One region of the Streptomyces sp. NPDC055400 genome, then DNA from elsewhere that is predicted to be linked to it. Evidence: riboswitches for the same ligand, from Rfam matches in the RefSeq annotation. Region 1 holds a riboswitch; each other region holds the start of a gene.
The links. A riboswitch is a leader RNA that binds a small molecule or an ion and turns the genes downstream of it on or off. The one in region 1 is predicted to bind cyclic di-AMP.
Positions count from the first base shown of each region.

Region 2: another riboswitch for cyclic di-AMP. It lies ahead of ACWIGU_RS01380 (M23 family metallopeptidase); the one in region 1 lies ahead of ACWIGU_RS24565 (transglycosylase SLT domain-containing protein).
Region 3: another riboswitch for cyclic di-AMP. It lies ahead of ACWIGU_RS22170 (NlpC/P60 family protein); the one in region 1 lies ahead of ACWIGU_RS24565 (transglycosylase SLT domain-containing protein).

Region 1 covers NZ_JBSHLM010000009.1:238,304-240,560, forward strand. Annotated here, with positions in the region: cyclic di-AMP (ydaO/yuaA leader) riboswitch at 838-1,002, shown strand; gene ACWIGU_RS24565 (transglycosylase SLT domain-containing protein) at 1,005-1,745, shown strand; gene ACWIGU_RS24570 (glycoside hydrolase family 43 protein) at 1,967-2,257, shown strand, end outside.
Region 2 covers NZ_JBSHLM010000001.1:325,980-328,236, reverse strand. Annotated here, with positions in the region: gene ACWIGU_RS01385 (tyrosine-protein phosphatase) at 1-299, opposite strand, end outside; cyclic di-AMP (ydaO/yuaA leader) riboswitch at 708-888, shown strand; gene ACWIGU_RS01380 (M23 family metallopeptidase) at 893-1,699, shown strand; gene ACWIGU_RS01375 (SGNH/GDSL hydrolase family protein) at 1,904-2,257, shown strand, end outside.
Region 3 covers NZ_JBSHLM010000008.1:161,080-163,336, reverse strand. Annotated here, with positions in the region: gene ACWIGU_RS22170 (NlpC/P60 family protein) at 1-1,092, opposite strand, end outside; cyclic di-AMP (ydaO/yuaA leader) riboswitch at 1,101-1,249, opposite strand; gene pcrA (DNA helicase PcrA) at 1,518-2,257, shown strand, end outside.

The DNA.
Region 1 (2,257 bases):
ACTCCGACGTTGCCGTCATGTTCCATGCGACCGAGCAACTGCCCCTATTCCTGCGCTCCTTCGCGGCCGATCTTCGGTTCGAGTCCGACCCGGCGCGGGGGCGTGCGAAGTTCCCATTTCTCGCTGCGTCGACCACTGAGTCCTGGGATCGACCAGGCCTCCCACGCAGAGAGATACCTGCCCGGAAAACCGCAGTCGCAGAGGATCCCGGGTGCGGCATAGGAGCCCTCACCTGTCCCGACCCCGGGCATCCCGCGAGCCCATCAGGCCGGCGGGAAGTGCATTCCGATGATGAAGGGAGCCCGGCCGCACGTCAGTCGATCCCGCAGCCGAACCGCACAAGGCCACGTTCAGGCTCCATCCCTATCGACATCCACCCATGAACCGTGCGGCGGGGGCGTCCATCGGTCCGCGCGACCGAGCCAGCATTGATGGCAATACATCCCATATCGTAACAAACAGGACACGACATTATGTCCGCTTTTGAGAAAAGAAGCATATTTTCGCATCATTAGCCGCGTACGCGACGCTACACACATATCGCTCGTCATTCACGCGAAATATGGCACTCTGACACGCAATCGAGCGGCATTCCAGCCCGCGTCCCATTCAGTGAACCGTGTCACACGGACGGACGCGCGCCCCGAGCCCTGCTGAGCCCACTTCCCTTCTGCACAAAGAAGGTTGGGCTTTTTGATCAAAGAGAGCGGCAGGTTCCGGTCGGCCGAGACAGGGCTCTCACATTCCGTTCTCGGAATTCTGGCCTTGTTCTGTGCGCTCTTTCTCGCCTAATGTCACCGTCAATCCGGATGGAACGCCGAATCCTGCCGCTATCCGGATTCCCTCCCACCCACTCGGTTACGCACGGCAGGAGCGGGGGACCCAGGTAAGCCGCCGATCCGGTTTCCGGAACGGCTCGGGGTGAAGTCGCATTCGCCGTGCGACCGGACATCTCCCGTCCGAACCCGACAGCTCACCTCGCAGGCGACGGAGAGGAACTCGTCATGCCCTCAAAGGGAAAGCACCGCCGCACCAAGTCCATCTCGCTCACCCGGGGCATAGCCGCCGCAGGCACGGGCGCGGCTGTGCTCGTTCTTCCGGTGCTCGGCGCGACCAGCGCCGGCGCGGCGCAGGCCGCCCCGGCCGCAAAGAGCGCCGCGGCCCCCACGACGTACGTCGTCACCGCGGGCGACTCCCTCGTCAAGATCGCTCGAGAGCACTCTCTGAGCGGCGGCTGGAAGAAGCTGTACCAGGACAACCGGGCCACGATCGGTGACGACCCGGCTCTGATCCACCCCGGTGTCAAGCTCACGCTCGGCAAGAAGAGCCCGGCCGAGCCCGCAGCCACCAGGGCGTCCGCCGAGCGGGCCGACCGCTCCGAGCAGCGGACCACGCTCGCCGCTGCCCCGGCCAAGAAGTCGTACACCAACGACCTCGACGGCTGGATCAAGGAGTCGCTCGACATCATGGCCAAGCACAACATTCCCGGCTCCTACGAGGGCATCCACCGCAACATCATGCGCGAGTCCTCCGGCAACCCGCTGGCCATCAACAATTGGGACTCCAACGCTGTCGCTGGAACCCCGTCCAAGGGGCTCCTGCAGGTCATCGACCCCACGTTCACCGCGTACCACGTGCCCGGCACGTCGATGAACAGCTACGACCCGGTCGCCAACATCACCGCCGCCTGCAACTACGCGGCCGACAAGTACGGCTCGATCGACAACGTGAACGGCGCGTACTGACAGTCGGCTCCAGCTCGGAGGACGCCGCGGTCCACTCCGTCCGAACGGAAGCCCGACGTCTGCCAGATGAAGCACATCGATGATGCCGTGGCCCTGAAGTCCCGTAAGCATGACGGGACTTCAGGGCCGTTTTACGTCCTGTCCAACCCCTTGCGCGCCAACACCCCCGTGCATATCCTCCCCGCGAATCGAAGCGCTTCGACACGATGGAGAGAGACAGCATGGCAGACCCACACCCGGTCATCCCCGGGTTCCACCCGGACCCCAGCGTCTGCCGCGTCGGCGACGACTACTACCTCGCGTGCTCGAGCTTCGAGTACGTCCCCGGGGTTCCGCTCTTCCACAGTCGCGACCTGGTGCGCTGGCGGCAGATCGGCAACGTCCTCGACCGGCCCGGCCAGTTGCGGCTGCCCTGGGACACACCCTCCTCCGCCGGGATCTACGCGCCGACGCTGCGCCACCACGACGGCCGCTTCTGGCTGGTCGTCACCAATGTGAGCCTGGGCGGCGGC
Region 2 (2,257 bases), on a different contig from region 1:
CAGAACTCGGCGCCGTCCGCGGGGTCGGTCAGCGGCAGGTTCACGTTCCGCACGCCGGGCAGCGTGACGTCAGGGCCTTCGAGGCGCTGGTCGGCGGCGTTGCGGAAGTCGAAGATCGTGTGCAGCCCGAGCGAGGAGAGGAACGCGGCGTCCTCGTCCGTGGCGTGCGCGAGGTGACCGCTGCGGAACAGCACGCCCTGCTTGACTCGACGGCCGTCCACGGTCGGGAGACCACCCACGTCGCGGAAGTTGCGCACTCCGGCCAACTCGGGCTCGGTGGACGGGACCTGCTGCGTCACGGGGGCTCCTCCCGGTCGGCCGCGGCGCTGCTCGCCTGCGGGCGCCTTTGACGATACGACACGGCTGCCAGGGGCAACCATGTGAGAGGCGGCAGGTGATTGCATGCCAGATGCCCGAAATGAGGCGATACCTAACTAATTGCGTTCTACGAAATAACTGGCCCCGCAATGCGCCTATATGGTGACCAATGCGTGAGCAGGGTCATAGCCGTGACCGTACGTGGCGGCCGGGCCGAATGAGTTTCCAGTAGGTATCGCAGTCGCAAAGATCGTAAATAGACGGAGCGTGACGGCTTTTTCCGGAAAGGGCCATTTAAGGATCAAGAACCGGAATGCCCGGGGGGATTCGCGCCTTGTCCCCGCGCTCCCCGCTCGCTTACGTTCAGCGCAATCCGGACGGACCGCCTCATCCTGCCGCCGCCCGGAATCCGCACATCGATCCGTGCTCGGCAGGAGCGGGGGACCCAGGTAGACCGCCGTGTCCGGCACACCGGCCACGGCTCGGGGTGAAGCCGTGCCCGAAAGGGGTGCGGCCGGGCAGCTCCAGCCCGAACCCGACAGCTCACCTCGCAGGCGACGGAGAGGAACCCCCCATGCCCGCGAAGGGTAAGCACCGCCGTCCCAAGTCCCAGCGCTTCGCGCGCTCGATCGCCGTCGCCGCAACGGGCGGCGTCGCGCTCGCGCTGCCGCTGATGGGTGCCGCCGACGCCCACCCCGCGACCCCCGCGGCCGCCCACTCGGTCGCGCAGGCCGTCGCCGCTCCCGCCGCGGCCAAGACCTACGTCGTGAAGGCCGGGGACACCCTTTCGAAGATCGCCGACGAGCAGAACGTCAGCGGCGGCTGGAAGAAGCTCTACTCCGGCAACCGCTCGGTCATCGGTGGCGACCCGTCCGTGATCCGCCCGGGCCTGAAGCTGACGATCGGCCAGAAGGCCGCGGCCCCCGCCACCCAGGCCGCCGCGCCCAAGGCCGCGGCGGCGACCACCACGGGTTCCGGCTACGTGCTGCCCGTCCAGGGCGCCTCCATCGGCACGGCGTACAAGACCGCGGGCGCCATGTGGTCCAGCGGTTACCACACCGGTGTCGACTTCGTGATCCCGACGGGCACCCCGCTCAAGGCCATCGCCGCGGGCACGGTCGTGTCGGCCGGCCTCGACGGCGCGTACGGCAATGAGGTCGTCATCCAGCACGCCGACGGCAAGTACTCGCAGTACGCCCACATGTCGTCCCTCTCCGTCTCGTCCGGGCAGACCGTGACCGAGGGCCAGCAGATAGGCCTCTCCGGCGCGACCGGCAATGTCACGGGTCCGCACCTGCACTTCGAGATCCGCAGCACCCCGAGCTACGGCTCGGACATGGACCCGGTCGCGTACCTCCGTGCGCACGGGGTCTCTCTCTGACCTCGATGGCGTGACGTCGCTCTGTCCCTGACGGTGTGACGTGAAGGGGCGGGTCCGGTTCCGGGCCCGCCCCTTCGTCGTATCCTCCGCCGCGTCCCGTCGTATTCCTGAAATCGCGAAACTGACCGGGTGGGCTATATCACCACCCGTCAACCCCTTCCTACGGTCGCGTAGGTCACATCGCAGGGTGAAAGATGTGTGGTCGTGGCAAACGAATCGAGATCACTCAGCGGCGGCACGATTCGGTCCTACGCGGCGGTGGGGGACAGCTTCACCGAAGGCGTCGGGGACCCCGGTCCCGACGGGGCCTTCGTGGGCTGGGCCGACCGTCTCGCCGTCCTCCTGGACGACCGGACCCCCGAGCACTCCTTCCGGTACGCGAACCTCGCCGTGCGCGGCAAGCTCCTCGACCAGATCGTGGAGGACCAGCTCCCGCGAGCCGTCGAACTCGCCCCGGACCTGGTGACCTTCGCCGCCGGCGGCAACGACATCATCCGTCCCGGCACCGACCCCGACGACGTCGCGGAGCGCTTCGAGAAGGCCGTGGCCCGGCTGACC
Region 3 (2,257 bases), on a different contig from region 1:
CGGCGCGTGGATCATCTTGCCGTCGCCTATGTAGATGCCGACGTGGCTGATGTCGTCGTAGAAGAAGACCAGGTCGCCGGGCTGGGCGTTGGCCGTGGTGACGGTCGTTCCGACCTTGACCTGGTCCCAGGTCGTGCGCGGCAGCGAGATGCCGGCCGCCTTCCACGCGGCCTGCGTGAGGCCCGAGCAGTCGTACGAGTCCGGGCCCGTGGCGCCCCACACGTACGGCTTGCCCATCTGGGCCTCGGCGAAGTCGATGACCTTCGCGGCCTTGGTGGCGTAACCGCTGCTGGTGCTCCCGGAGCTCGTACCCGTCCCCGAACCGGTGCCGGTGTCCGGGTTCTCCTTCTGGCTCGCCTCCTCGGCCGCCTTGCGCTTGGCCTCCGCCTCGGCCTGCTGACGCGCCAGCTCCTCCGCCTTCTTCCTGGCGGCCTCCTGCTTCCTCTTCTCGATCGCCGCGAGCCGCGCCTTCTCCTCGGCGGTCAGCTTCGACAGGAGTTCGCGGGCGTCACCGAGCTTCTGCTGGACGTCCCTCTTCGTGCTCTTGAGCGTGGCCTGCGAAGTGGTCAGCGTCTCCAGGCTCTTGGTCGCCTCCGTGCGCTTCTTCGTGGTGGCGGCCTGCTCGGTCTGGTAGTCGTCGACGGCCTTCTTCTGGCGGCTCGTGAGCCGGCTCATCAGCTGGTCCTGGTCGAAGTAGTCCTGCGCGTCGTCGGCGAGGAGCAGCGTCGCGGTGTCGGAGACGGCGCCCGTGCGGTACTGGGCCGCGGCGAAGGTGCCGAGCTCCTGGCGGGCCTTGTTGAGCTTCTCGGTGCGCTGCGCGACGTCGTCGAGCAGGTCGCCGACGCGCTTCTGCTGCTTGGTGGTGCGCTCCTTGGCCGCGTTGTACTTCTCCGTGGCCACGCCCGCCTGGTGGTAGAGGGTGTCGACCTTCTTCTGGACCTCTTCCAGGCTCGGCTTCGGCGGCGCGGAGGGGGCGGCGGTCGCGGTCTGCGAGAGGAGGGCGATGGAGGTGAGGGCCGCCGTGGTGATGCCGACGACGGGGGCGGTGCGGGGGCCGGGTGTTCTGGTGCGCGGCTTGCGGTGCGACGCCAAGGGTCGCGTCTCCTTCCCATGACCGCCTACCGGGTTAGCTGTCGGGTTCGGGCGGAGGTTCGGAAGGCTGCCCTACGGCCGTGCCCTGACGGGTCGTCGGCCGATTCACCCCAAGGTCGTGGGTCCCCGGTTCCATGCCTCTCGGCGTACTGAACTCAGCGGGGGCGACCCGCTCGCGGCGCGGTTGCCGGCGGGGGGACGGGCGGCCCGCGGAGCACGCTAGCCAACTCGTGTGGCTGCTGTGAAGGTTGATGTTCGATATGCCCGATACATTTTCGTGACCTTCGGCAATCTCGTTCGTGACCTCCGGTAACCCTTGCTGAGGGTGATTGCTGCACTACGAGAGGTGGCCGGGCCCGTGAAGTCGGGGGGAAGTTCCCGGGACGGCCGTGGGTGTCAGTGGGGCGGCCTAGACTCGTAGAGCGATGAGCAGCCTCTTTGACGACAGCTTCCTGGCGGACCTCACGGCTTCGAAGGCCAGTGAGGAGCATGCCCCGCCGCCGCCCGAGGACGACACGGCTCCGGAGCACGTTCCGGACGACCTGTTCGACGGGAAGTTCGACGTGCCCCCGGCCAGGGACGAGTACTACCGGGACGGCGCCCCACGCCCGGCGCTCGACCCGGCGGCGCTCCTCGACGGGCTGAACGAGAACCAGAAGGCGGCCGTCGTCCACGGCGGCTCCCCGCTGCTCATCGTGGCGGGCGCGGGGTCCGGCAAGACCCGCGTGCTCACGCACCGCATCGCGTACCTCCTCGGCGAGCGCGGTGTGCACCCCGGCCAGATCCTCGCGATCACGTTCACGAACAAGGCCGCGGGAGAGATGAAGGAGCGCGTCGAGTCCCTCGTCGGCCCGCGGGCGAACGCGATGTGGGTGTCGACGTTCCACAGCGCCTGCGTCCGCATCCTGCGCCGCGAGTCGAAGAAGCTCGGCTTCACGTCGTCGTTCTCGATCTACGACGCCGCCGACTCCAAGCGCCTCATGGCCCTGGTCTGCCGCGACCTCGACCTGGATCCGAAGAAGTTCCCGCCGAAGTCCTTCAGCGCCAAGATCTCGAACCTGAAGAACGAGCTGATCGACGAGGAAGACTTCGCAGCTCAGGCTGCCGACGGCTTCGAGAAGACCCTCGCCCAGGCCTACGCGATGTACCAGTCCCGCCTCCGCGA